Regions from separate parts of the Provencibacterium massiliense genome, predicted to be linked through region 2. Evidence: predicted binding sites of a transcription regulator. Region 2 holds the regulator's gene; the other holds the start of a gene.

Region 1 (14,765 bases), on a different contig from region 2:
TCTTCCCCATTTTTGGCGAGCAAATTTTCCGAGGTTCATTGACCATCCGGAAATAGAGATAGGATAAAAAAGGTAGTCTCGGAACCAAGAACCCAATGAAATATGCCATCTTTGCCAAAACTCAGGAATGGTTTTGGAAATATAAGGATAATTAAAGTTTTCATTAAAATGAAAACCAAACATTAATCCCAAGCCGATAGCCATATCAGAATAGCCTGAAAAATCATAATAAACTTGAAAAGCATAAGAAACCAAACCTAGCCATGCCAAAGAAACCGTAAGCTGGGTAAAATCTGTATATCCAAATGCCTTATCCGCAATAATTGCAAGACTATTCGAGAGAATAAGCTTTTTGCAGAGACCGATAATAAACCGTCTTACACCAGTAGAAAAATCGTTTAAATTTTCTTGTCGTGAATTAATCTCCAGAGCAACAGTTTCATAACGGACGATCGGACCTGCAATTAGCTGTGGAAAAAAGGAAATGTATAAAGCGACATTTAAAAGATTTTTTTGAACTTTTCCTTTCCCGCGATAGACATCAAAAACATAAGACATTGCCTGGAATGTAAAAAAGGATATCCCAATTGGTAAAGCAATATTAGTTTGGGGGATTTTATCATTTAACAAAAAGTTAAGGTTTCGTATTGTAAAATTCAAATATTTAAAGACAAAAAAGAGGGAAAGATTAAACAACACCATAAAAGTTAGAATAACACGTTGATGAGGCTTATTTCCTTTTTCTCGATCAACAAGTAGCCCTAAAGCATAATTTATTACGATAGAAAACATCATAATAAAAACAAATTTGGGCTCACCCCAAGCATAGAATAACAAAGAAGCTATTAATAAGAATACATTCTTATAACGTCTATCGAGTAAATAGTAGCCTAATAAGGTTATGGGCAAATAGAAAAAAAGGAAAATCGTTGAGGAAAATACCATTTTTTCGTCCTACATTTCTTTATTTTTACTTGGTTAGCATTCTATTGATAAGGGCGTGTATCGATTTAGCCGAATTAAAATTTTTAGCTTCAATTTCTTCAACGGGAATAGTAACCCCGAATGCATCAGTTAGTTCGGAGATGATACTTACAATATCGAATGAGTCGATTAACCCATCATCAACTAAGTTTTCTTCTTTTTCAAAATTAACATCCGGAACAATTTCAGTCAAAATTTTTAAAAGCTTTTCCATATTATTATCTCCTTTACTTGGTTGGATCAAAAATTAATTTTTCCGATATCTTGCCATCGAAATTAAACCCTAAAGATAAATGTAACTTTTCAGAAGGTATATTCCCTTCATTAACCCATGCATAAGCACGTTGCACTCCCTGCTTTAAACCTAGATTGAGGCAGGAGTGTACCAATAGTTTCCCAAGCCCTTTTGAACGGTCGCTCGGTCTAACCCACTCATGCAAAGAAATCAAATATTTTTTATTGCAAAAAAAATGAATAAAAGCAATTAATTCTCCTTGACTGTTTATAAAACCAAATAACCGCTTATCTCCAATTGCCTGTTCCAGTTCCTGCTGAGTAGGAAGTTGATCTGTAATATGGTTAAAAGAGTCATAGAGATGCTCCGTAATTTCTGGTAAATGGTAGGATTTCAAAAACATAAAACCGTTGGGGAATTCAGCCAACTCAGTCTCCAAACAAAGTTGTTTTACCATACGCCGTGCTATTTTATTTTTATAAAATCCATTGTTAAACCAAAAATTACGTTCATATTCAATACGGTTGGATCCAATCTGATAAATCACACTAATTTGTACTGGTTTGTTCGAAACGATCTCAACTAAATCATTTTTTCTTTCTCCAATGTAATACCACATTTCATAATAAAAGTTGTTATTTTGAAAAAAGGCCAAACAATTTGAAGTTTGAATATAATAAAGCAATCCATCTTGAATTAGTTTTAGTATTTTATTGGGAAGCAATGAACAATTAGAGTGCGTCTTTAAATGATTGTTTTGAAAAGAGAGAACAAGACTATTATAAAGATCCATGCTGGATACTTTGTACATCACAGCATCCCCTTAAGTAATACTCGATCTATCTTCCCATTTCGATTCATAGGAAGTTTTTCCTTTTGTACTAACCTGTTTGGCAGCATATATTTGGGTAACAACCTTCGCAATGCAGTTAATATGTCCCGATCAATATTTTGGATTGCCTGATAGAAAAGAACTATTTTATCTTCTGCATCGTCGTATATGATGCAACCATTTTGAACATCTGGCAATGACAATACGGCCGTTTCAATTTCTCCAATTTCTATACGATGTCCCATATGTTTTATTTGAAAATCTTTGCGGCATAAATAAATCAACTCGCGATTTTCATTATACTTCACTATATCACCGGTTCGATAAATCAATTCAGGATAATGGGAATTCAAAGGATTCTGCACAAAAGAAGAAGCTGTTTTTTCTGGATTATTGTAGTAACCTAGTGCTAATGAGGACCCTCTAACACATAACTCTCCTTTCTCTTCACCTATGACTAATTCATTTTTATCATTTAAGACCAATATATCTGTGTTACGGCAGGGAATACCAATCGGCAAAGGTTCATTATCTTCCATTGGCCTGTCTACAATGAAAAATGTACAAGCGTCAGTAATTTCTGTCGGTCCATAAAGATTTGCATAGAGTGCTTCGGGTAAGGCTTTACGCCAAATATTCAGCTGCTTATTTGGCATAACCTCTCCACAAAAAAGAACCTTTTTTAAATGCTCAGGCTTCATCTTGTTAAAAACTCCTGAATTAGCAACGTAAATAAGGGCGGAAGGGACCCAAAATATAGTATTAATTCTTTTCTGATTTAAATACTCAATAAGTTTAATGGGAAACATGAATAGCTTTTCTGGTATTAAACACATGGTTGCACCAGTTTTTAAAGTGGAGTAAATATCAAGAATTGAGTTGTCAAAATATAAGGGGGCCTGATTACCAAAGACATCATTTTCCGAAATAGAAAATGTTTCGCATACCCATTCGATATAATCAATTACTGAACGGTGACAGATTGTTACTCCTTTTGGAGTTCCTGTGGACCCAGAAGTAAATAGAGTGTAAATTGGATCTGTATCCAATTTTCTATCTAAAGCATGTTTAATCATCAATTCGTCGTATGCTTCCAAAATTACTTTTTCATAAATTAAAATTTTTTCACTAGAGAAACCAATATCCTGGGCTTTTTTTACATACTTGTCACTGACTAAGATTGCTGTGGGATTAAGAACATCAACAATCTTTTTTAATCTTGAGACAGGAGAGGTCGTATCAAGAGGAGTATAAAAATTTGCACTATATGTTACTGATAAATATGCTTGAATCATATCCGCACTCTTATCCATTAAAATTGCTATGGGTTGATTTATCTTTTCTTTTACGCAAATAAGAATTTGTGTGGCAATATTCTTCCCTTGTAGTAATAGTTGTCCAAATGTAATTGATTTCTGTTCATCGACATAAGCCGGTTTATCCGGAAATCTATGGACAATATTTTCCAAGTACTCAATAAGATTATTCATAAAACTCTCCTAACATACAGTAAAAAGTTGCAAATTGTAAAATTTTACAAAAAATCAAAATATTATTTATGCGTAGCATATAATAACACAAAATAAAATATATCGCAAATATAATTTATATATTTGTAGGGTTTATTCGAATTTTAGCAATTAATTCGTTTTGCTTAGTATTAAGTACCCATTTTTTATCTGTATTTTTTTATGTTTACTTTTATAAACTCTAACAGCATCATGAATAACACCAAATTGGGGTTGGCAAGGTAAACGACTAAGTATTAATTTGACAACTATGGTTAAATCTTCCTTCTATAAATACTTAAAATATCTGGGTAATGAGAAATACCAGGGTCAGGATAAAACTACTATTTGCACTCTATCTTATATACCAATGATAACATCATGCTGCTCGTTATGGAAAAGAGCGTGTGCAAGTATATCTACTAATTTTCAAAATCACTATTTACTAATGACAGAATTTTTGTTAATATCCTCATTAAATATTTTATTATTGGGTTGACTTTGATGAACCGTATCAGTTTGAACCCGCAATTTACTCATTAAACTAATTATGTGCATAAAAAAAGCCGCGGCAATGCCGCGGCTTTTTTCGTTCTATTTGGGTATCAATGGTTCTTACTTGTGGTCGACCTTGTTCATGTGCTCGATGAGCATCAGGACCTTGTTGGAATAGCCCCACTCGTTGTCGTACCAGGAAACCAGCTTGACGAACTTGTCGGTCAGGGCGATACCGGCCTTCGCATCGAAGATGGAGGTGTGCGGGTCGGTGATGAAGTCGGAAGAGACGACCATATCCTCAGTGTAAGCGAGGATGCCCTTCATCTCGTTCTCAGAAGCCTTCTTGACCGCGGCGCAAATCTCATCGTAGGAAGCGGGCTTCGCGAGGTTGACGGTCAGGTCAACGACCGAAACGTCCAGGGTCGGAACGCGGAACGCCATACCGGTCAGCTTGCCGTTGAGCTCGGGGATGACCTTGCCAACCGCCTTCGCAGCACCGGTGGAGGACGGGATGATGTTGCCCGCAGCGGCGCGGCCGCCTCTCCAGTCCTTCTTGGAAGGGCCGTCAACGGTCTTCTGGGTGGCGGTGGTGGAATGAACGGTGGTCATCAGGCCGTCGACGATACCGAAGTTGTCGTTGATGACCTTGGCCAGAGGCGCCAGGCAGTTGGTGGTGCAGGACGCATTGGAAACCACGTCCATGCTCTTGTCGTATTTATCATTGTTGACGCCCATGACGAACATCGGGGCATCCTTGCTGGGGGCAGAGATGACAACCTTCTTCGCGCCGGCCTTCAGGTGGGCGGAAGCCTTGTCGATGGTGGTGAACACGCCGGTGGACTCCACGACGTACTCAGCGCCGCACTCGCCCCACGGAATCTCCTCAGGGTTCATCTTGTCAAAAACGCAGATCTCCTTGCCGTTGACGCAGAGCTTGTCGCCCTTGATCTCGGCGGTGCCGTCGAAACGGCCATGGATGGAGTCATACTTGGTCATGTAGACCATGTAGTCCAGCGCGATGAACGGATCGTTGACACCCACGACCTCATACACATCAGGCTGCGCCATTGCCGCGCGGAAAACAAGACGTCCGATACGGCCGAAACCATTAATACCAATTTTAATTGCCATTGGAATCTACCTCCCATATTTTAAGCTGATTCTATTCTATACCATATTTGTGAAAACTACAAGCCGATTGACAAACTTTTAACCTCTTTTTTAAAATTTTGTAATATCTGCGCAGCGCCGTCCCGGCCGCATGCAAGCGAAAAGATTGCAAGCCCGGCGCACATCATGTATAATGGGTTCCGGAATACATAAACAAATAGAGAGAAAAGCAAAAATCAACACTGTTTGGGGAAATGAAAATATGGGAATATGGGAGGACTGCCCGCATGCGCGGACGGTTATTGATCTGTATGACGACTCCAGCCAACCGACCGCGGTGGTGGACGAAGAACTGCGTATAGTCTGGACGAACAAACGCGCGCTCGCGCTCTACGGCAGCTTCAAGGTTCCGGACGGGCTTTCGTCCATGCTCTCGGCGGAGGACCGCCATCGGGTGGGCGAGGAGCTTTGCGCAGACCGCAGCGTGACGGTCAGCACCGGGCGGCTACCGCTGGGCACCACCGAGCTCTTCTTCGTGCCGTTTTGCACATTCGGGGGAACCCGATTTGCGCTCGTCCACCTCAGCCCGGCCAACGCGCAGGGCACCGCGCTCGACCCGCTGGGTGCCAACCGGGTGGTGTCCACCTTCTCCAACCAGCTGCGCGGGCCGCTCTCCTCCATCTTCGCCTCCCTCTCGGCCATGTCCCGGATGGAGGAGCTCAAAAAGGAGCGCTCGCTGCGCGAGCATCTGCTGCACATCAACCAGAACAGCTATAAGATTCTGCGCCACTGCGTGAATCTCACCGAATATACCCGCTTTACCAGCGCCATCAACCCCTTCGAGCCGGTCACGGTCGACCTGCGCGAGCTGCTGCGCCAGCTCGGGGATGCCGTCCAAATGCTGGCGCAGGACCTGGGAATCCCGCTGCACGTCTCGCTGCCCGAGAGGCCGCTGCTCTGCCAGTGCGACCAGGAAAAGCTGCAAAACGCCCTGCTCAACGTGCTCTCGAATTCGCTGCGCTATACCCGCTCGGACAACGAAATCACCCTCGCGCTCGAGGAGGTTTCCGGCAGCGCTCGGATCACCGTGACGGACCGTGGGCTCGGGATCGAGCCGGAAATCTACCCTTATATCTGCGACCCCTTCTTCAGCCACGATCCGACCGGCTACGAGGCCGCGGGCGGAGGCTTGGGGCTGACGGTGGCCAAGCTCTCGATGGCCGCCCACGGCGGGACCTTGATGATCGACTCGGTGGAGGGCAGCGGCACCAAGGTGGTGCTCACCCTCCCCCTGCGCCAGAAGCAGGAGGGCTTTTCGGGCGAGGGCGTGCTGCGCGCGCCGAACAGCGCCGACTATATTTGTGACCGCTTCTCGCCGGTGCACATCCTGCTCGCCGACGTCTGCCGCACCCCCGAGCCCTGATTTTGCCCGGCTCCTCTTGCAATGCGGTGGTGAATCCTGTATAATTCTGGTAGACGCTGCCGGATTTTAGGGGTAAGGCCCGGCGGCGCTTGGGGATAGGGCGGTGTCCGATGGGGGGATCGGTGGCTCCGCCTTCAAAATTGGGGGCAAAATTGCATATGCCGGCTGTGCCGTAGTATACGGCAGGCTTTGCCCATCCATGTTACCCGGTAAGATGGATGGGCTTTGTTGTCTTGCGCCTTGCCGGGCGCAGCGGCCGGTGGGCCGGGCCCGTCATGGCGGGCCCGGGTGTATGGTTTGTGCCACCAAACAAATTGGGGGCATTTTTATGTGGAAAAAACTTGGTTCGATTCTTCTTTCTCTCACCCTGGTCCTGGGAACGGTGTCCGTGGCGGGGGCCGCCGGGGAGACTGTCGGCTCCTCCATCGAGGTGGAGACCGCGCTGCTCGACGAGGAAACCCTGCCGAGGGTGCAGGCCTCCCCAAAAGCGCAGGCGCGTGTGGCCGCCGCGCTGCCGGTGCGCGGGCTGACGGTGCGCTTTACCGGGAGCGGGCATGCCGGCTCCTATACCTTTACCCTGCAAAGGAAGGGCAGCGGTACCATCCTCGATTCCGTCGAGACAAGCGGCGGCACCTCCGCCGTCTTTTTGCAGGCGGACTTTAGCCTGGCCGGGCCCGAAACCTTTGTCATCACCGCAACGGCCAACGTGCCCGCGGCGCAAAGCGGCTTCCATACCGCCGGGCGGATCACCAGGGAATACACCACCGGCTATGTCTGCGGGTGTGATTCCAGCGCTCAGGGCGGCTACTTTTTCGGGGACGGCTCCCCGGGCAATCCGTTTTTGATTGCCTCCCCCGCCCAGCTCGCACACATCGAGCAGCACAATGCCAGCAGCCTTAAGCAGGTACAGGACATCGCGCTTGGCGGGACATGGACGCCCATTTCGTCCTTTGGCGGCGTTTTCGACGGGAATGGTTGTTCCATCAGCGGCCTTCGGATCACCGACGCCTCCCTCTCCAGTGATGCCGCGGGGATGTTTGCCAGTGTCTCGGGAAGCGGCTGCATCGTCAAAAACGCCGCCTTAGTTTCCCCCTATGTCGCCGTGTCGTCCGCCCATGCCGGCTCCCTCGTCGCCCAGCTGAGCGGCGGCGCCGTCCTCCAGGATTGCACCGTCACCAACCCGACGGTACAGGCAAGCGGGGAATGGTATAAAGTGGGCGGTCTGGTATCCAATGTCTTTTCCGGCAGCGCCCTGCGGTGCAAGGTTATCGGCGGCACGGTGAAGCAGCTGCATACCTACGGCACCGCCGGGGGCATCACCGGTTACAGCAAGGATTCCTCCTTCGTCGAATGCGCCTCGTCCGCGGCCAACACCGCCGCCTACACCGGAGGGATTTCCGGATACGCGGAAGGGTCCATCGTCCTGCAAAACTGCCGCTGGACGAGCCCCAGCCACGCCGTCTATCTCTATGGTTACGGGAATTATACCCCCAACAGCGGCGGCAGCTTTGGCAACTCCCAGGTCAGCAGTATCGGTTAACCATCCCGCAAGGGGCCGCATAGCGCTGCTATGCGGCCCCTTGTTTTCGATTGCTATGAAAACAATGATCCGCTCATTCATTTCATAGTATATTGCGTTTTGAGAGCGGGCGAATTATGATTTCTACAGAAGAACGGAAAGGGTGGTGCTCCCATGAAAATCACAAAAATTGATCTGCTCCTCGCAAAACCGGTCGAGCTCGGCTGGACCCCGCCGCTCTGCCGCGTGTATACCGACAGCGGGATCTACGGCGACGGCGAGGCGGCCCTCTCCTACGGCGGCGCGCAGCGCGCCGCCTTTGGGATGCTGCAGGACCTCGCCCGGCGGCTGATTGGCCTGAACCCGCTCGAGCACGAGGCCGTCTGGCAGAAGCTCTACCGGGACTGCTTCTGGGGACGAAACGGCGGACCGGTCGTTTTCGGCGGGATCAGCGCCCTGGATATCGCTTTGTGGGACATCAAGGGCAAGGCCTACGGCGCGCCGGTGCACGAGCTGCTGGGCGGCAGGCAGCGCCAGAGCCTGCGCGCCTATGCCAGCCAGCTGCAAAACGGCTGGGACGGCAAGCCGGCCAGGAAGCCGGAGGACTATGCGCGCGAAGCCAAAGCCGCGGTGGACAAGGGTTTCGACGCGGTGAAGATCGATTTCTTCAACTTCAAAGAGGATGCGGGCCGCTTCACCGACGCCGAGCGCACCGGCCTGCTCGCCCCGCGCCAAATGCAGATGCTGCGCGCGCGCATCGCCGCCACCCGCGAGGCCGTCGGCCCTGGGGTGGACATCATCCTGGAGAACCACTGCTACACCGACGCGCAGTCCGCCGTGCAGATGGGCAACATGGCCAAGGAGTACGGGATATTCTACTTTGAAGAGCCCACCACGCCCCACGCCGAGCTGCTGCGCTATGTGCACCGGGAGACCGGGTTGCCCATCGCCAGCGGCGAGCGGATTTATTCGCGCTGGCAGTACAACAAGTGCTTTCGTCAGGACGCGCTGCAGATCGCGCAGCCGGACATCGGCACCTGCGGCGGGATCACCGAGGCGAAGAAAATCTGCGACCTGGCCTATATCTACGAGGCCGGCGTGCAGATCCACGTCTGCGGCAGCCCCCTGCTGACGGCGGCCTCCCTGCAGCTGGAATGCGCCATCCCGAACTTCGTCATCCACGAGTACAACGTGAACACCATCGGCCCCAGGATGCGCGCGCTGGCCGTTTTCGACTACCAGCCGGTGGACGGCCAATGCACCGTGCCCGACCTCCCGGGGATCGGCAACGAAATTTCCGATGCCGCCTTTCGGGACGGCGAGGTGGTCACCATCGGATGACCCGCCGCGAAAAGCCCTCCTGCCGGCATGCCGGCAGGAGGGCTTTTATGCTTTTTATGCGCGCTGCGCCTTTTTCATTTAGCGGATTCTCGACCCGTTGGGCACGTCATGGTCGATAAAGACCACCCGCACGTCACTGTCCCCGGCGTCAGCGGCAAGGATCATGCCGTTCGATTCCACCCCACGCAGCTTGGCGGACTTTAGGTTGGCCACCACGACCACCTTTTTGCCGATGAGGTCCTGCGGCTCGTACCACGGGTGGATCCCCGACACCACCTGCCGGCCGCCCTGCCCGTCGTCGAGCTCCAGACGCAGCAGCTTGTCGGCCTTGGGCACCGGCTCGCAGGCAGTCACCTCGGCCACCCGCAGCTCGACCTTCATAAAGTCGTCGATGGTGATGATCCCGGGGACTTCGGCCTTCGCTTCCTTCTCCCCGGGCTTGGCCTCTGCCTTGGGCGCTTCCAGCGCCGCCTTGGCCGCCGCCTTCTGGGCCTCCACCAGCGCGTCGAGCTCCTCGAGCTCCTTCTTCGCATCGATCCGCGGGAAGAGCGCCTCGCCCTTGCTGGTCGTCACATCGGGCGGCAAGAGCCCGAACTTCCCGGCGCTTTCCCAGGAAGAGATTTCCTCCCCGGCCCCGATCTGGCAAAGGATCCGGGGCCCTGTGGCGGGCATGCAGGGGGTGATCAGGACCGCGATGATCCGGATGCACTCCAGCAGGTTATACAAAACGCTCGCCAGCCGCGCGCGTTTCTGCTCATCCTTGCCCAGGCTCCAGGGCATGGTCTCGTCGATATACTTGTTGCAGCGGCTGACCAGCTTAAATATCTCGGTCAGCGCGACCGGGAACTGCATCCCGTCATAGGCCGCCTCGACCCGCCCGCACAGGCCCTGCGCCAGGGTTATCAGCTCGTCGTCCAGCGCGTCCGCTTCCCGCTCGGCGGGCAGGGTGCCGCCGAAATATTTCCCCGCCATCGACACGGTGCGGGACACCAGGTTGCCAAGGTCGTTGGCAAGGTCGGAGTTGATCCGCCCGATGAGCGCCTCGTTGGAGAAGACGCCGTCCGAGCCGAAGGGGATCTCCCGCAGCAGGAAGTAGCGGATCGCATCGGTGGAGTACCGCTCGCAGAGCAGGAACGGGTCGACCACGTTCCCCTTGCTCTTGCTCATCTTTCCCCCGTCCATCAGCAGCCACCCGTGGCCGTAGACCTTCTTGGGCAGCGGCAGGCCCAGCGCCATCAGGATGGCCGGCCATATAATCGCGTGGAAGCGCATGATCTCCTTGCCCACCAGGTGCACGTCGGCAGGCCAGTACTTGTCAAAATCATCGTATTTTTCGTTTTCGTACCCGAGCGCCGTGATGTAGTTGGAGAGCGCGTCCACCCAGACGTAGACCACATGTTTTTCGTCGAAGGTCACCGGGATGCCCCACTTGAAGGTGGTGCGCGAGACGCACAAATCCTCGAGCCCGGGCTTGATGAAATTATTGACCATCTCGTTAAAGCGGGCTTGCGGCTCCATGAAATCGGGGTGCTCCTCGTAGTATTTCACCAGCCGCTCGGCATAGGCGGACAGGCGGAAGAAATAGGCCTCCTCGTGCGCCTCGGCGACCTCGCGCCCGCAGTCGGGGCACTTGCCGTCGACGAGCTGGCTCTCGGTCCAGAACGCCTCGCAGGGGGTGCAGTACTTACCGACGTACTCGCCCTTGTAGATGTCCCCCTGCTCGTAGAGGCGCCGAAATATCTTTTGCACCGCTTCGACGTGGTAGTCGTCGGTGGTGCGGATGAAGCGGTCGTTGGAGATTTCAAAGCACTCCCAGAGCTTTTTGAAATTGGCGACGATCCTGTCGACATACTCCTTGGGGGTGACCCCGGCCTCCTTGGCCTTGTCCTCGATCTTCTGGCCGTGCTCGTCGGTGCCGGTGAGGAACATGACATCAAACCCCTGCATTCGCTTATACCTCGCCATAGCGTCCGCCGCGACGGTGCAGTAGCCGTGCCCGATATGCGGCTGCCCGGACGGATAATAGATCGGCGTGGTGATGTAGAATGTCTTGCTCATTTTACTTTCCTCCAAATTCGGTTTGATGCGGGGGCTGCTTGCAGCTGTTTTGTTATTTTACCACTTTTGCCCTGATAATACAACCTTTCCCTGACGGAAGGCGGCGAAATTCCATCCCCCGCCGGGAGGGCGAAAAAACAAAAAAGACCGCTAGCAAGGACTGCTTGGGGCCTTTTTTCTCGCCAATTTTTCCAGTTCCTTCATAATCCGATCCAGCAACTGGTAATGTTACTCTAATTATACCCTTTTCTGGCGGGTTTTGCAAGGAAAACGGCCAAAATCCACCCCCTTCCCGCCCGGTACAGACCGCCAGCAGTCCTTGCTAACGGTCTTTTTCTCTGCCCCAAATCAGGAGGGGTCCCCTTTGAAAAAGCTGATGATTGCCGTCTGCCTGCTGATCCTGCTCGCCTGCCCGGCGCGCGTCCACGCCGCGGCGGGCTTGAGCGTCGAGCTCCTATCGGGCGAAGAATGCGACTACGGGCTCAATATTCCTTTCACCCGCTCGCCGCGCACAAAGGACTACACCTTCGAGGTTTATCCCGGTGCCTCGGCCGCCGGCTCCCCCATGGTGCAGGCCCGGGTCACGATCACCGCCGCCGGGCAGGTCACGGTCCATCTCCCCTGCGCCGTCGATCCCGCAGGTCCGGCGGACTATACGCTGAAGGTCACCGCCCATGTCGCCCCCGGCCGCGCGGGGCTGGACCGAGAGGGGACGCTCAGCAAAACCTTCACCACCGCCCCCACCTGCGGCTGTGCCGCCGGGACGGCCGGGGCCTTCTACGCCGGAAATGGCACCATGCAAAGCCCCTACCGGGTCAGCACCCCGGCGCAGCTGCAGCATCTGAACCGCCACCTGGATGCGGGACTTTGCTTTTTGCAGATCAACGACATCGACCTTACCGGCTACGACAGCGACGGCAACGCCGCTAACGGCAACTGGACGCCGATCGGCATCTCCTCCGCCCTCTTCTCCGGCACCTACGACGGCGGCGGTTACACCGTCAGCCACGCCACCTGCTCCCTAACGCAGAATTATCCCGGGCTGTTTGGCCGCAACAGCGGGACTATCCAAAACCTCGGTGTGACCGACTCCTCCTTTTATACTTCCAGAGACAACGGCGGCGTCCTTTGCGGCCTCAGCACAGGCTCCATCGATCGCTGCTATGCTCAAAACTCGTCCATTACCGTCGGCGGCCTCACCGCCGGCGGACTGGTCGGCTATTATTCCGGTGGCCAGAAGGTCAGCGACTGCTACACCATCTCCTGCACCGCAAACAACTCGGGCAGCTTTTCTGGAGGGCTGGTCGGCGCAATCGACTCAGGCAGCATCCTGCGCTGTTACTCCTTAGGCTCCACCGTATCCGGCCCCGCTTCCGGCGGGCTCATCGGCGGCGTGCAGCCCAACAGCGGCGGGACCGCCTCCATTTCGGGCTGCTACTGGCAGAGCGCCAGCGCCTCTCACGCCTTCGGCCTGTCCAACGCCGGCGGGCTGGATGCGGGCTGTGTGCAGCTCGCCGCCTCCGGCTTCGCCACAGCCTCCAACCTGCCCGCCCTCTCCATCGGGCAGGAGGGCAGCGCCTGGGAGCTCCTGCCCGGGGCCTCCCACCCCACCCTCAAGGTGTTCCAGACCCACTGAACCGGGCTGAAACCACAAACCGCGCACGGCAGTATCCCCTGCCGTGCGCGGTTTTGTCAGGTATCGTTGCGGATAAACTCCCGGATGTTCTTGTTGCGGTACACCAAATCCTCACGGGACGTGAACCCGTTCGCCTCCCAGAACCGGTTGCCGTCCCGGTTGCGTCCGAACACGACGAGCGCGACCTTGTTGATCCCCTCGTGCTCCAGCGCATCGAACGCGGCGGCGAGCAGGGCGCTGCCGATCCCCTGCCGGCGCTCGGGGACGGCGACCGCCGTGTGGTAGATATAGCCCCGGCGCCCGTCATGTCCGCTCATGATCGCGCCGACGATCCGCCCCTCCTTCTGCGCGACGAAGCAGGTCCCGGGATTGCGCCGCAGGTACCGCTCGATCCCCTCGCGCGAATCGTCGAGGTTGTTGAGTCCCATTCCCGGCGTGTCCAGCCACAGCCGGTAGACTCCGTCGTAGTCGTCCGCCGTCATTTTCCTGATCTCCATGTTATCCACCCTCTCATTTCTTGACCGCCTTCTGAAAGCTGATCTCCCCGGCGAAGGGCGAGAAATAGATGCCGCTCACCTTTTTGGGGGTCACATAGTAGCTGGTCTGATAATAAAGCGGCACCAGCACCGCATCCTGATAAAGCAGCTCCTCAGCCTCCTTGCAGGCGGCGAGCAGCTCCTCCTTGCCGCGGGCCTTTTCAGCCCTCTCGAGCAGCGCGTCGTAAGTTTTGCTTTGGTACCCCGCCAGGTTGCGCCCCGAGCCCGAGCGGAAGTCCGCGAGCATCTCCTCGGGCCGGGAGGAGGCCGGGCGCATGGGCAGGATGGCGATCTGGTACTGCCCGTCCTGCACCAGGGCGCTCAGCTCATCGAGCGGGTGCTGCTCCATGTTGACCACCAGCGCCAAATCGTCCCGCCAGCTCTTTTGCACCGCCCCGGCGGTCATCGGGTGGGAGGAGCCCTCGGCAGTCAGCAGGGTGAGCACCGGCGGCTCCCCGGCCTCCTGCAGCGCCCTGGCCCAGCTCTCTTTGGCCTCCTTGGGCCGGTAGCTGCCCTCCCGCGTAAAGCCGGCCAGCTTGCGGTAGCTCTCCGAGTAGATCGTCAGCGATGGGGGCAGGAAGGTGGCCGAATCAATCAGGTCATTGCCCAGCAGCGGCGCAAAGGCGGCATGGTTTACCGCCCCCGCAAGGGCCTTGCGGGCGTTGCGGTTTTCTAAAAACGGCACCCGTTGGTTGAAGACCATCACCCAGACGGTATCCTCGAACTGCTCATAGTTTATCTGCTGCGTCCTCAGCTGCTGCAGCTCATCATAGCTGAGCACCGCCGCATCGGTCTTCCCGCTTTGGAAGCGCCGCAAATGCTCCTGCCCGTCTGTGACGCTGAGCGTCACCCGCGCGGGATAAGTCTCCTGCGGCGCGCGGTAATCATCGCTCTTGCGCAGCTGGATGTATTCCTCCGGCTCCCAGAGCCGCACATAGAAGGGCCCGTTATACAGCAGCATGTCCGCCGACAGGCCGTAGCGGCCCTTGGTCTCGGTGAAAAACACCTCGTTGCAGGGCATGGCGGCCGTCGAGCAGAGCAGCTCGGGCAGCTGGGGGGCGGGGTATTCCAGCGTGATTTCCAAG
Region 2 (14,765 bases):
CCATCTAAATTCTTCCAGTTTTGTAAACCCGGTGTTAACTCATTGTGAATCCCGCGCCGCCGCGCTTGCAATGCCTCAAAACGGCTGTATAATAGGCTTATCGGCAGTTTTATCAAAAGGAGAATCCATATGAAACTAAAGAACTTGCTTGCAGGCGTGGCAGCGGCGGCGCTGCTTCTGGGCAGCGGGACGAGCGCCTTCGCGCTGCAGGATTATCACCAATATCTGCTGGATGACGAGGACATCCCCGAATACCGCTTCGAGACCCACAAACCAAACGCGGTCAGCGCGATCAAGACCATCCCGGGCGGGGAGGTCACAAGGGTGGAGATCAATTCCTCGAACTGCGGGATCGTGGTGGAGAAGGGCAGCGGCAAAAACTTCAAGCTGGATTACGTCGGGGTGGACGATCAGGACCTCTTCGAGGTATCCGCCGCGGTGGACCGCTATGGCAAGCTGACCATTTCGGTGGAGGCGGACGAGGACCTCGACTATGTCAGCGTTCCCAAGGGCTACCAGGTCAACGTGGTCCGCCTGACCATCCCGGACAAGGAGTACCAGAACTTCGCGGTCAACGACGCGGGCGGCGTGGTCTACCTGCCGGACATCAATTCCACCGTGCAGATCTCCTCTGACGAGGGGACGGTGCGGGTGGACGCCGAACAGATGCTGCACAGCCGCCTTTACATCGAGGGCAAGGCCGCGCAGGTGCTGCTCAACGCCGACGGGTTCCTGGATAACGCCGACATTGCGCTGACCGACCACCGCAGCATGATCCGGCTGCGGCTGCGCGAGGCGCCCGAGAATCTCACCATCAACACCAGCGGCTGCATTGGGGATCGGGATTTCCCCGACGGCTACAAGCGCTACCGCACCACCATCGGGGACGGCACGCCGGTGCTCACCCTCTCCAACGAAGGGGAGACCTACATTGCGGAGTACAATTTTTAATTTTTCGGGGAGGGCGCGCCGATGAAACTGAAAAAGCTGATTGCGCCCATTATTATTACGGCGGTGCTAACCCTTTATTTTTTAGGCTTTGTGGCCGCTTGCTTTTTGATCGCCATGCCCTTCTGGATAAAGGCGCTGGGTTGCCTGATCCCGCTGGCGCTGGCCGGCGTTTCCATCTATGTGCTGATCGAGAGAATCCATGAAGTAAGGAGCGGAGAAGAAGATGATCTTAGTCACTACTGAAACCATTTCCGGCAAGGAGCTCGAGATGCTGGGGCTGTGCCGCGGGAGCACCATCCAGTCCAAGAATATCGGCCGGGACATCACCCAGAGCTTCAAAACCCTGGTGGGCGGCGAGCTCAAGGCCTATACGGACATGATGAACGAGGCGAGGGCCCTGGCCACCAAGCGGATGGTCGAGGAAGCCGAGCAGATGGGCGCGGACGCCGTCGTCTGCATGCGCTATGCCTCGGCGGCGGTCATGCAGGGCGCGGCCGAGGTCATCGCCTACGGCACCGCGGTAAAGTTCAAATAATCCCTCTGTCTTTTATAAATGAAACAGCCTGCCGCGGCGCCGCGGCAGGCTGTTCTGTTTAGTTCCCTGTTCACATGGCTCATTCTTTTTCGACTCTGAGCTTCGGCGCACCCATATGGTCGTCCCAGATCCATACCGTATCAAAATCGAAGCCGCTGTAGACAGTGGCGCGCAGGTCAGGGTTGGTCAGCTGCGCAGTTGTATAGCCTCTCGTCCCGGGCGGATTTTTCATATTGTATGCGCTGGCATAGGAGGCGATATTGGTGCTCCAGCAGCAGTTGGCATAAACCGTGCTGTAGCCGGCGGAATCAAATCCGCCGACATAGTGGCAGCTGACCGAGGCCGGGAGGGCGTAACAGTTTGAAATAGTGGAAAATGCAAACGGATTCCCGTTAAAGCCGCCCGCGCTCGCCGTCCTCTTCTGCCCGCCGATGACGACGGTACCGTTGACATAGCAGTCCTCCATCGTGTTGTTGGCCTCGCCTAGCGCATAAGCCACCAGCGGGCCGGTATCCCCGCCGGCCCGCACCGTACCGCCGCGGGAAAAGCAGCGTCGCAGGGAGCTGGCATTGCCTATCTGTCCGATCAGTCCCGCCACATAATCCGAGCCGGGCGCATTGACATTGTAATCCTGTACCCCGAGGTTTTGGATCACCGCCCCGGAGACCAGGCCGAACAGCCCGCTGTATTGCATGGTATTCCCCACCGTGAACCCGGTGATCTTGTATCCGCCGCCGTCGTAGGTCCCCGAAAAGGCTGCATAGCTGTTTCCCCCGATGGGGGTCCAGCTCCCATAGGCGCTGAGGTCAATGTGATTCACTTGCCGGAAGCTGCCGCCCAAATGCCGGTTGACATGCTGCAGCTGCTCGGATGCCCCGACCTGGTAAGGGCTTTTTCCACTCCCATCCCCCGCGTAAAAGGCACCCGCCGTCCCCGCCGGACAGCCGCAGGACGGGCTGGTCTCAAAAGTTTTGACGAGCGTCGCCTCCCGGTCAAATGCTTCCCGCCCCGCTGGGGCGCGCGCCGTCACCTCCAGCGTCCAGGTGCTCGGGCCGCTCACGTCGTAACGCAGCGGCAGATAGACGGTTTGCCGGGCGCTCCCCGCCGTATCCACCTCGGCCGTCACCTCGGGCGCGCCCGACGTTCCCTCCCCCTCGTAGAGTGCGAAGGTGTAACTGCCGGTGCGGGGCGAAGGGGTAAAGGGAATATACACCCCGTAGTCGCAGTCATAGCCCTCCTGGACCCGTACCGCCGCACCCCCGGCCGCGCCGGCCGGCACAGACCAAATCAGCGCTAGCGCCAGGATCGGCGCAAATGCTTTCCTGTTCAATGGTTTCCCTCCCTCATAAATGACCGCCAGATAAGCTTTCTATCGGTCATGCGGGAAGAGAGGGACAGGCACGGAAGTATGTATTCACTTGCAAAATCCGCCAGAAGAGGATATAATTGGGATAAGTTTGAAAAAGGCAAGGGATTTGCTCCGCTTTTCCTGGGAAGGGAGCGGAAGTATGCCAACAAGAAAGCTTATCTCGCGGTCATTTATAAAGCAAACCACCCGTGAAGAACAGCCTGCCGCGGCAGGCTGTTCTTTGTCTTCCCTTCTGTCCACCCTCCCGGGCGAATAAGGATATACGGGGGGATTACTATGAATCCAAGCGAGCTGGCCGCCGCCGTGGCCGCGACCGCCATCACCATCGCCAACAATACCCCGACCGAGGACCTTCTTCTGCTCGGCTCGGTCTTCGTGCAGCTGGGCGAAACGCTGGAGACCATTGCGGTCCAGCGGGAATACCTCAGCCGCAAGTGTGGCGAAAACATGAACAAAAATGAAACAATTTGAATTCTGTTGAAAGGCCGAGGCCTTCCGGCTATAATAAAAGGGAGGGGGCGCATGCCCTCACATCCCATCCGAAAGGCATGAAACGGCTATGATTCCCTATCTGCGCAAAACCAAGATCATCGAATATCTCTCCCAGCATGAGATTGCTTATATTGCGGAAATGACCGAGACGCTGGGCATCTCGGTCTCCACCGTGCGCCGGGACCTCTCCACCCTCGAGCAGGAGGGGTTGATCGTCCAGCTGCGCGGGGGCGCGGCCAAGCTGGCCCGCGCCGAACCGGCACCGGCAGCGGCAGCCTCCCCCGCGGCGGAGGGGAGCGAGCTGGCCCGGCGCGCGGCCGAATTCGTGGAAGAGGGGGATGTGATCTTCCTCGATGCGGGGGCGGACTGCGCCGCCATCCTGCGCTTTCTGGGCGAGAAGCGGGTCACCATCGTCACCGCCAGCCTGGCGGTGGCCCTGGCGGCGGGGAGTGGGCGCTCGTGCATCCTGCTCGGCGGCGAGGTTTCCCCCGCCGCGCGCACGGTGGGCGGGTCGCTGACCGAGCGGATGATCTCCACCTTCTACTTCGACCGGGCCTTTTTGCAGGCCGAGGGCTACCTCCCCGAGGAGGGCGCCTATGTCTGCGACCTGAAGGCGGCGCACCAGAAGGCGCTGGTCAAGTCCCGCAGCCGGCACACCTATCTGCTGGTGCCCCCGGGCTGCGAGGGGCGGCGCGCCTTCTGCCTGGCCGTCACCCCCGAGGACTGCACCGTGATCTGCGAAGCATAGCAAGCGGGCCCGCACAATTGTGCGGGCCTCGGTTTATCAAACCCGCCCACCTATTACAGGGTTCCAAGGGGGCGGCGCCCCCTTGGCGGGGAGTTTGAGGGCGAGAAGCCCTCATTAAGACGTAAAAAGCGCAGGAGGGGTGAATCGGAGCGCCACTGGAGCTCCGGGAGGGGAACCCCCAAGAGGGGGACCCCCTCCCTTTGCGCCAATTGTCAAGTGATTCGTCATCGAAAAGCTACGCGGGCCCGCACTAAGGGCACCCTCATGGGTGCGCCCTTAGTGCGGGCCCGCTGTTTTTCCAAAAATTCCACCGACCAGGTCTGTAAGCCGAGTTCTGTATTTGACGACAATCTATCTTGTTTGCCCGTCGCCGGGCAAATCCAGCCACCTACCCGAGGGCGCGGCGGGCCGCCGCTTTGTGCCCTCTATGCGGTGTTGCTCCGGATAGGGTTTACATGGCCACACAGTCGCCAGTGTGCCGGTGAGCTCTTACCTCGCCTTTCCACCCTTACCGCGCAAAGCGCGCGGCGGTATCTCTCTGTTGCACTGTCCCTGGGGTCGCCCCCGGCTGCCGTTAGCAGCTATCCCGCCCTGCGGAGCTCGGACTTTCCTCACACGCGGCCTTTCGGCGCTGCGCGCGCTGCCATCTGGCCTGCTCGATGGAATACCCCCATTATAACCCATCCGCAGGGAAAGCGCAACCGGGATGCCTCCCAATCCTGCATTGCTTGAATTATTTGCAGGGCAATCCTGCAAAATAACCATCAAAAACCATAAACCTGCGGCCAAACCGCTTGTACAGGATGTGCGGGTCATAAAAATATTCTCGTCCTGCAATTTTTATATTGCAAAATTGCAAATTTCTGCTTATAATAGTATATATACAAAGAATATTAAAGGAGTGGTTCCCATGGCATTCAAAAACTCGTACCTGAAGAAGGTATATGACGACGTCGCCGCAAGAAACAAGGGTGAGACCGAGTTTTTGCAGGCTGTGGGCGAGGTGCTTGAATCCCTCGAGCCGGTCGTCGAGCAGAATCCCGACATCATCAAAACCGGCGTGATCGACCGGATCGTGGAGCCGGAGCGCTTCATCCAGTTCCGGGTCTCCTGGGTGGACGACGCGGGCAACGTGCGGGTCAACCGGGGCTTTCGGGTCCAGTTCAACTCCGCCATCGGCCCGTATAAGGGGGGCTTGCGCCTGCACCCCTCGGTGACCGGGTCGGTCATCAAATTCCTCGGTTTCGAGCAGACCTTTAAAAACTCCCTGACCGGGCTGCCCATGGGCGGCGGCAAGGGCGGCTCCGACTTCGACCCCAAGGGCAAGTCGGACGCGGAGGTCATGCGCTTCTGTCAGAGCTTCATGACCGAGCTGTGTAAACACATCGGCGCCGACACCGACGTGCCCGCCGGGGACATCGGCGTGGGCGCGCGGGAGATCGGATACATGTACGGGCAGTATAAGCGCCTGCGCAACGAGTTCACCGGCGTGCTGACCGGCAAGGGCCTCACCTTCGGCGGCTCCCTCGGGCGCACCCAGGCGACCGGCTACGGGCTGCTCTACCTCACCGAGGAGATGCTCCGGTGCATGAAGAACGACTCGGTGTCCGGCAAGACGGTGGTCATCTCCGGCTCGGGCAACGTCGCCATCTACGCGACCGAAAAGGCCCAGCAGCTGGGCGCCAAGGTGGTCGCGCTCTCCGACTCGGACGGCTACATCCACGACCCCGACGGGATCAAGCTGGATATTGTCAAGGACATCAAGGAGGTCCGCCGCGCGCGGATCAAGGAATATGTGCAGAGCGTGCCCACCGCCACCTACACCGAAGGGTGCACCGGGATCTGGAGCATCCCCTGCGACGTGGCCCTCCCCTGCGCCACCCAGAACGAGCTGGACGGCGCGTCGGCCGACAAGCTGATCCAGGGCGGCGTTACCGCGGTGGCCGAGGGCGCCAACATGCCCTGCACCCCCGAGGCGGTGGAAAAGCTGCAGGCGGCCGGGATCCTCTTCGCGCCCGCCAAGGCGGCCAACGCCGGAGGCGTCGCCGTCAGCGGGCTGGAAATGAGCCAGAACTCGCTGCGCTACGGCTGGACCTTCGAGGAGGTCGATTCCAAGCTGCACGACATCATGCTGGGCATCTTCCACGCCGCCTACGACGCCAGCGAAAAATACGGCAGCTCCGGCAACCTCGTGATGGGCGCCAACATCGCCGGCTTCCTCAAGGTGGCCGAGGCGATGATCGCCCAGGGCGTGGCCTATTAAACCGCTATCTCCTACATTTCCATATCTGATTATCTAAACCACCAGGAAGGGCGGGCACTGCGGTGCCCGCCCTTCCTGGTTTCTGCCTACAAGGCGTTGACGTGGACGGTGCAATGCTTGAGCGCCGGGAACTCCCGCTCGAGCGCGACGTGCACCCCCTCGGCGATGGCGTGCGCCTGGTAGAGGGTCATCGAGCTGTCCGCTCCGATGGCGACGTCGGCATAGAGCCGCGAACCGAAGACCCGGGTGCGCAGCTCATCCAGCGAGAGGACCCCCGGCTGCGCGAGGATAGCGGCGCGCATGCGCGCTGCAATCTCCTCATCGCAGGCGCGGTCGGTCAGCCTGCCGACCGAATCCCGGGCGATCCCGAAGGCCGCGCGCAGGATAAAGAGCGCGATCACCGCCGCGGCCAGCGGATCGAGCAGCGGGAACCCCAGGCGCGCGCCGAAAATCCCAAGGAAGCTGCCCACCGAGGAGAGCGCGTCCGAGCGGTGGTGCCAGGCGTCGGCCATCAGCGCGTCCGAGCCGGTCTTCTGAGCGGCGCGCTTGGTGTAGCGGTACATCCACTCCTTGACCCCGATCGAGAGCGCCGCCGCCCAGAGCGCCAAAGCCCCCGGCACCTGCAGCGCGCCGGGATTCAGGACATGGCGCACCCCCTGCACGCCGATCAACAGACCCGTGAGCGCGAGCATCCCCGCGAGCAGGAGCGCCGCGACGCTCTCCAGCCGCTCATGCCCATAGGGGTGGTCCCAATCCGGTTCCTTCCCCGCCAGGCGCACCCCCACCATCACCACCAGGGTGCTCAGCACGTCCGACGCGGAGTGGACCGCGTCCGACAGCATGGCCCCCGAATGGGCCAGGAGCCCCGCCATAAACTTCAGCGCCGATAGCAGCAGGTTGACCCCGATGCTCACCCGGGATACTCGGAGCGCCACGCGCTCGTCACACTTTTTCATTTTTCGTCCTCCCCGCTTCCCTGCCGGAGGGCGAGAGAGGCACACCCGCAAACGCGGATGTGCCTCTCTCGCCCGCTGTGGCAGGGGTCTTTCCCCATCCTATGCGCGAGGAGGGGAGAAGGTTCAGCAGCCGGTGGCCGAGGTGTAGCTGCGGTCGAACGTGACGACGGTATAGTAGTAGCCGGGATCGAGCTCCTCCACCGCCTGCTGGATCTGCTCGCCGAGCTGATGGTCGCTTTGGCGAAAGCCCACGGGCACCACCACATCGAAGATCAGGTTGGTGTGGGTTTCGCCGAAGACCACCCGAAAGTCGTGCATCGAGAGGGCGGGGTCGATCGCGCGCAGCTTGCCGCGCACGAATTCGCGCAGCTCGTTGATCGCCGGGTCGTCGGTCACCACCGGGTCGAGGTGGATGACCAGGTGGATCCCCATCTGTGCGAGCACCTCGCGCTCGATGTTGTCGATCACGTCGTGGCTTTTGAGGATATCCTCCTTGGCCGACACCTCGGCGTGCACGCTGGCGTACCAGTTGCCCGGCCCGTAGGAGTGGACCACCAGGTCGTGCACCCCCAGCACCTCGTCATAGGAGGTGATCTTTTTCTCCAGCGCCTGCACCATCCCGGGGTCGGGCGCCTGGCCGAGCAGGGGGCTGACCGTCTCGCGCGCCAGCCCCAGGCCGGAATAGAGGATGAAGAGCGCCACCGCGACGCCCATGTAGCCGTCGATCTGCAGGCCGGTGAACTTGGCGAGCGCCGCGGCGAGCAGGACCACCGAGGTGGTGATCACGTCGTTGAAGCTGTCCTGCGCGGTCGCCAGCAGCGCGGCGGAATCGATCCGCTTCCCGACCCGGCGGTTGAAGAGGCCCATCCAGGCCTTGAGCAAAATCGAAAGCAAAAGCAAAAAAAGGGCCAGCGCGCTGATGGTCACCGGCTCGGGGTGCAGGATCTTTAAAAAGGAGGAGCGCAAGAACTCCACCCCCAGCAGCAGGATCATGAAGGAGACGATCAGCCCGCCGATGTACTCGGCGCGCGCGTGCCCGAAGGGATGGCCCTCGTCCGCCGGGCGCCCCGAAATCCGGAAGCCGATCAGGGTGACCACCGACGAGCCCGCGTCCGAGAGGTTGTTCACCGAGTCGGCCATGATGCTCACGCTGCCCGAGACGGTGCCGATCAGGAACTTACAGAGAAACAGCACCGCGTTGCAGCAGATGCCGACCAGCGAGGAGAGCAGCCCATACCGCCCGCGCACCTTGGGGTCGCCCAGCTGCCCGCTGTCCTTGATGAAATGCCGTATCAAAAACTCCGTCATCCATTTGTCCTCCCTCAAAAACACAGCAGACAGGAGCGCCCCTGCCTGCTGCCCGCCCAAGAGACGGGGTTGGTATATCCCACTTATCGAAGCTGCACCAGGTTGCACAAAATCTGCCCGTTTTGAATCTCGATCACCGCGTACCCCCGGGACGTGCCCCGCGGATGGGAGAGGCTGCCGGGGTTTAAGAGATGGAGCCCCTCGTCATAGCGGTAGTACTGGCAATGCGTATGCCCGAAGAGCACGATAGCCGCGCCGAGGCGGCGGGCGTTCTGCTCGAGCTCCTCCACCGAATATTTTACCCCGAAGCCGTGCCCGTGGGTGACGAAAATCTTGACCCCTCCCGCATCGATCAAATCCACCTGCGGGTCGCTGGAATATAAATCGCAGTTGCCGCAGACCGCGCGCAGCGGCAGCTCGGGATAGAGCGAGCGGATGTCGTCGAGCTCCCGCTCCCCATCGCCGGTATGAATAAACAGGTCGGTGCTGTCCATCTGCTGCTCGATCAGCTCGCGCAGGCCCATGAAGTCACGGTGGGTATCCCCCACTGCCACAATTCTCATACTGATTTCATCCTTTGCTTTCGCGTCATACATACCTATAATTTATCATAAAATGTAGGGAAATAAAAGGTTTTTCACAAATTAACTCCCGGCGGCATAGCATGGTGTAAGAAGCCGGTGGAAAGGAGTTTTTTGTGATGAATCAGAATAATCGGGGGCCGTCAGGCGGCCCAAATATGTCCCAGCAGGCCATGAACAGCCTCTTGGGTATGGCCGGGCAGAAGCTGGGGAAAAATCCCCAGCAGCTTCGCCAGCAGATCGAGGGGGGCCAGGTCAAGGACCTGCTCGGGAACCTCGATCCGCAGAAGGCCGCCCAGGTCAACCAGCTGCTGAACAATCCCCAGCAGCTCGAACAGTTCCTCAATTCCCCCCAGGTCAAGGGACTGCTCGGAAAACTCATGCAGAAATAACAGACTAAAAACGGAAGGCGGGTGCGCGCATGGAAGATATGGCTTCGGCCCTCGGTTCTCTTCTGAACAACCCCCAGACCATGCAGCAGATCATGAACCTGGCAAACCAGCTGGGACTGGGGGGAGACGGCGCCGCCCCTGCGGCGGACGCACAGCCGCCCGCCGCACCGCCTCCCGCACAACCCGCGCAGCCCCAGGCACAGCCCGCTCCCCCTTTGCAAAACCTGTTTACCCCGCCGCCCGCCCAGCCCGCGGCGCCCAGCGCGGCCGCCAACCTCTTGGGCAGCCTGGATGTAAACACCATTGCAAAGGTCTCGCAGATTTTGCAGGGGCTCAATACCCGGGACTCCAACGTTGAGCTGCTGCTCGCGCTCAAGCCCCATTTCGGGGAGAAGCGGCAGAAAAAAGTGGACGACGCGATCCGGATCATGCAGCTGGTCAAGATGCTCCCCCTGCTCAAGGAGACCGGCATCTTCGGCAATCTGTTTGGTGGTGATGATGGCTGATGGCCGATTGGAAAGGTGTGAGTTATACCGAAAAGGATCTTCTCAACATGCAGCAGGAGGCGATCCGCCGGGTGCGCCAGATGCAGCAGCGCTCCCGCCAGACGGTGCAGCAGGCCAACGCCGTGATCTCGCCGCCCATGCAGGACACCATACATATCCCGGTGCAGGGCCCCACCCAGGGCCCGGGCAACGCCACCCCAAACGCACCGGGCCCGCAGGCGGCCGGCGCGAACCATCCGTCGGGCGGCGGCGCGCATAGCGGGACCGCGGGCACACAGAGCGGCGGCACGGTCTCCTCCCTTCTCAGCCAGCTGACGGGGAACCTGGGAATCCACCTGCCCCAGTTCGGGCAGGGCGAAGGGAAGGGCCTCGGGAACGTCATCTCGAACTTTGTCGGGGAGGACTCCCCCATCGGGAAGGTGCTCGACGCTTTAAACATCGACAACGAGCGGCTGCTGCTCATCGGGCTGCTGCTGCTGTTGATGAACGAAAAGGCGGATTTTACGCTGCTGGTCGCCCTGTTCTACCTGTTGCTATAATTGTAATGGCCACCGGCATAGCCGGTGGCCATTCATTTGCCCGGAGCGCCGTCAATAAAAAATTGCCGCCTTCTCCTTGACCTGTCCCCAACAATATCCTATACTGAAGGTAGGAAATATCCGTCATGCAAACAGGAAAGGACGGCGGTCATATGAAAAACTATGTGATCACAGTCGCGCGGGAATACGGCAGCGGCGGCAAGACCATCGGCAAGATGCTCTCCGAGGAGCTGGGGATCAAGTTCTACAACGACGAGCTGCTCCGCCTCGCCTCGGACGAGAGCGGGATCAACGAGGCGCTCTTCGCCAAGGCGGACGAGAACCTGAAAAAGCCCCTGATCCTCAAGGCGCCCAAAAGCGTGCACACCGGGGAGGTCATCCCCCCGGAGAGCGACGATTTCACGAGCGATCAGAACCTCTTTAATTATCTGTGCAAGGTGATCCGCCAGCTCGCGGACACCGAGAGCTGCGTCATCGTGGGGCGGTGCGCGGATTACATCCTGCGCGACTACCCGAACGTGCTGCGCCTGTACGTGCACGCGCCGTTCGATTACTGCGTGAAAAAGACGATGGAGGTACACCCCAACTTCGACGAGGAGGAGGCCAAGCGCTTTATCCGCAAGACCGACAAGCGCCGCGGGGACTATTACCGCTATTTCACCGGCAACAGCTGGCGGGACGCGGACAACTACGACCTGTGCCTCAATTCCAGCGACCTGGGGTGGGACAAGTGCGTGGCGCTGACCAAGGCCTATCTCGAAATCAAGCTGGGGATTTCTCTTTAATTGTCATCCGAGGCCGCCGCGCGGCAGTGTCGGGGCGGCCGGTGGCCGAGGATTTCCTCGGCTGTACACCGGGAGTTTCGTTTGTGGGGCTGTCCGCCTCACGCCCCGAGTAACCTTTTCGACGTAGAAGAAGATTAAGCCCTTTTCAAAGAAAAGGGCTCTGAAAAGACGAAAAAGAGGGGGAAGTATCCCCCTCTTTTTATGTTCCCCCTCACGCACTGCTCAAAGCTGACTGCGCCGCCGGACACAGCAGAACGCGAAGCCAAGCAGCTGCAAACCGGGTTGCAGCTCGGCCCGCAAAAGAAATGCCAACCACACCAGGTGAATCATCTTTGAGGCGGCACATATTCAAGAACGTCCTGGACTTTGCAGCTTAGCGTATGGCATATCCGGGCCAGCACCACCAAATCCACGCGCTGCAACTCGCCCTTGCAATAGGTGTTTAGCTGCGTGCGCTGCATTTCAGAAAAGTGGGACACCTTGTTTTTGCTTAGGCCGCTTTCCCGGATGACCTTTTCCAGTTTTATTTTTATATATCCATATTCCCTGTCCTGCAAGACTCCCACCTCCCCTTATGTAGATTAATAGTACCCTATTTTTTTAAGCAAGGGCTCTTTTGCACTAAGACTGCACTAACAAAATTTACTTTTATAGAGCGCCTGCGCGGGAAAGGGCACCATCGTTGTAGTGATCAGTTGCCTGCGCGGGCAAAAAGCCGCCCCCGACATACGTCGGGGGCGGCTTCGCATTTCGCGGCGTGCGAAAACGTGTATAGTCCGCGCGTGGTCGCGCGTGGGGTGGTCAAGGAGGGGTACCCCCTCCTTTGTTTGCTTTCTTTCCCCCTTTCTTTTCAAACAAAAGAAAGGGGTCGTCGTACGGGGGCGAAACCCCGCTAAATCCTACACTCCAGCTGGCAGTCGCAAGGCTCCTTTTCAGCCAGCCTCTGATTGACCTCCCCGGCGGGAACGCAGCCCATCGCCCGGTAAAAGGCCATGCTCTCCACTGCCGAGTGGGCCGAAATATAGAGATACTGCCCGCCCATCTCCCGCGCGCGATCGGCACAGCGCAAAAAGAGCCTGCGCCCGATACCCCTGCCGCGGTAAGGATAAGAGGTGTAGAGCTCGGCGAGGATGCGGTACTGCCCCCGGCTGCCCGCAGGCGCCCCCTCCAGCAGCGCGAAGCCGGCCACCGTCTCCCCGTCGTAGGCGGCGTAGAGCGCGCCGCCAGCTTGCAGCGTGGGCAGGAGCGTGTTTTTCACCAGTTCGTCCTTCTCCTCCCCGCTCCAGTGCTCGGTGAAGGGGCAATCCACAATTCTCTGCTCCCCGCCGACGGTGCGCCAGACCCTGGTGACCTGCTGGTAGCGCTCGAAACTTTGCAGCAGGCCCGGTACGCAGTCGCGCACGCCGAGGGAGCGGATCACAATTTCTCCCATGCTGTCTCCTTTAAAAAAGGCGGGCCGCAGCCCGCCTGTGGTCATTCCAATATCTCGCTGATCTCGTAGCACAGCGTCATCAGGCTGTCACCCAGGTGGACGTTCTCCACCGCGATGTCCTGATAATCCATCGCCAGATCATAGTGCGAGAAGTTCCAAAAGCCCTTGATCCCGTAGTTCACCAGCCGGTCGGCCAGCTCGGGCGCTTCCTCGCGCGGGATGCACAGGATCGCCACCTGCGGCGAGAAGGTCTTGCAGAAATTCTCCAGCCGGTTCACGTCCGAGATCACCAGATGGCGCACCGGCATGCCGATGAGCTCCTTTTGCTTGTCAAAAATCCCGATCAGGTTGAAGCCCTTGGTCTCGAAGGACATGTGCTTGGCGATCGCCAGGCCCAGATTGCCCGCCCCGATGAGGATCACCTTGTATCCCTTATGTAGCCCCAGAATGTTGCCGATCTCCCCGAGCAGGGCGTCCACGTTGTAGCCGTACCCCTGCTGGCCGAACCCGCCGAAGCAGTTGAGGTCCTGCCGGATCTGCGAGGCGGTCAGGTTCATCAGCTGGGAGAGCTCGCGGGAAGAGATGCGGTGCACGTCCTTTTTCTGCAGGTCCTCCAAAAAGCGGTAGTACCGCGGCAGCCGCCGGATCACCGATGGGGAGACCCCTTCATATCGTGCCACTATTTCACCTTCCAACCCTTCATTTTCCCATATTGCGACCATCCGTCGAAAGAACCAATCGAGGGCAGACGGTCCTGTCTGCCCCCGCGGTGTCAATTCTAGAGCTTTGTGATCGTCTCCATCACATAGTCGCCGAAGTCCTCGCAGGTCGCGCCGGTGTCCCGCCCGGTGACGCTCAGGCGTTTCTCCTCATACATGCAGATATCCAGCGCCCGCTCGAGCTTGTCGGCCTGCTGCTGATACCCGATGTGGGAGAGCAGCAGCACCGCCGCACGCAGCATCGAACAGGGGTCGGCATACTGGGCGCGGCCCTCGCTGACCATGCGCGGCGCGCTGCCGTGGATCGCCTCGAACATGGCGTAGCGCTTGCCGATGTTGGCGCTGCCCGCGGTGCCCACCCCGCCCTGGAACTCGGCGGCCTCGTCGGTGATGATGTCCCCGTAGAGGTTGGGGAGCACAAACACCCTAAAATCGCGCCGGCGCTTCTGGTCGATCAGCTTGGCAGTCAGGATGTCGATATACCAGTCGTCGGTGGTGATGTGCGGATACTGCTTGCCGATCTCCTGGCAGAGCTTCAAAAACTTGCCGTCGGTCGTCTTGACGACGTTGGCCTTGGTCACGATCGAGACGCGGTCCTTTTTGTTTTTATCCGCGAACTCATAGGCGAGCTTGGCGATCCGCTCGGTGCCCTCGGTGGTGGTGACCACGAAGTCGATCGCCAAATCCTCGTCCACGTTCACCCCGCAAGAGCCCACCGCGTAGGCGCCCTCGGTGTTCTCCCTAAAAAAGGTCCAATCGATCCCCTCGCTGGGCACCTTGACCGGGCGCATGTTGCAGAACAGGTCGAGCTCCTTGCGCATGGCGACGTTGGCGCTCTCGATGTTCGGCCAGGGGTCCCCGGCGCGCGGGGTGGTGGTGGGGCCCTTGAGGATGACGTGGCAGGCCTTGAGCTCCTGCAGCACGTCGTCCGGGATGGCCTTATGCTGCGCCGCGCGGTTCTCGATGGTCAGCCCGTCGATCGAACGGAACTCCACCTTGCCGCGCCCCACCTCGTCCGCGAGCAGGTACTCGAGCACCCTTCTCGCTTCGCCGGTGATGACCGGGCCGATCCCGTCACCCCCGCACACCCCGATGATGATGGGGTCGAGCGTTTTATAGTCAATGAAATCCTTCTGCGCCTTCATCCGCTCGACCCGGGCGAGCTGGTCTTTTACCAGCTGCTCGAAAC

The links. Region 2 encodes Rex, which represses fermentation and respiration genes when NADH is low (regulators of the CRP and FNR family bind a similar motif). Its sites were predicted from a motif close to ATTGTTAANNNNTTAACAAT; they were not measured.
Region 1: the regulator Rex is predicted to act here: its motif matches at 5,255-5,274, upstream of gap (type I glyceraldehyde-3-phosphate dehydrogenase).

What each region holds. Positions count from the first base shown of each region.
Region 1 covers NZ_FWCH01000011.1:214,196-228,960, reverse strand. The annotation lists gene B5477_RS04815 (MBOAT family O-acyltransferase) at 1-945, opposite strand, end outside; gene B5477_RS04810 (acyl carrier protein) at 971-1,198, opposite strand; gene B5477_RS04805 (GNAT family N-acetyltransferase) at 1,212-2,030, opposite strand; gene B5477_RS04800 (amino acid adenylation domain-containing protein) at 2,030-3,541, opposite strand; gene gap (type I glyceraldehyde-3-phosphate dehydrogenase) at 4,175-5,188, opposite strand; gene B5477_RS04790 (sensor histidine kinase) at 5,430-6,590, shown strand; gene B5477_RS04785 (hypothetical protein) at 6,919-8,130, shown strand; gene B5477_RS04780 (mandelate racemase/muconate lactonizing enzyme family protein) at 8,284-9,450, shown strand; gene metG (methionine--tRNA ligase) at 9,529-11,523, opposite strand; gene B5477_RS04770 (hypothetical protein) at 11,873-13,144, shown strand; gene B5477_RS04765 (GNAT family N-acetyltransferase) at 13,201-13,641, opposite strand; gene B5477_RS04760 (peptide ABC transporter substrate-binding protein) at 13,655-14,765, opposite strand, start outside.
Region 2 covers NZ_FWCH01000012.1:1,546,613-1,561,377, forward strand. The annotation lists gene B5477_RS12460 (hypothetical protein) at 130-951, shown strand; gene B5477_RS12465 (hypothetical protein) at 973-1,194, shown strand; gene B5477_RS12470 (YbjQ family protein) at 1,175-1,486, shown strand; gene B5477_RS12475 (hypothetical protein) at 1,566-2,816, opposite strand; gene B5477_RS12480 (DUF6774 domain-containing protein) at 3,132-3,326, shown strand; gene B5477_RS12485 (DeoR/GlpR family DNA-binding transcription regulator) at 3,415-4,095, shown strand; RNA gene rnpB (RNase P RNA component class A) at 4,403-4,754, opposite strand; gene gdhA (NADP-specific glutamate dehydrogenase) at 5,006-6,358, shown strand; gene B5477_RS12500 (cation diffusion facilitator family transporter) at 6,445-7,314, opposite strand; gene B5477_RS12505 (cation diffusion facilitator family transporter) at 7,438-8,622, opposite strand; gene B5477_RS12510 (metallophosphoesterase family protein) at 8,706-9,185, opposite strand; gene B5477_RS12515 (hypothetical protein) at 9,362-9,595, shown strand; gene B5477_RS15230 (hypothetical protein) at 9,625-10,101, shown strand; gene B5477_RS12525 (hypothetical protein) at 10,101-10,640, shown strand; gene B5477_RS12530 (cytidylate kinase-like family protein) at 10,793-11,425, shown strand; gene B5477_RS12535 (helix-turn-helix domain-containing protein) at 11,752-11,982, opposite strand; gene B5477_RS12540 (GNAT family N-acetyltransferase) at 12,318-12,857, opposite strand; gene B5477_RS12545 (redox-sensing transcriptional repressor Rex) at 12,899-13,537, opposite strand; gene B5477_RS12550 (isocitrate/isopropylmalate family dehydrogenase) at 13,636-14,765, opposite strand, start outside.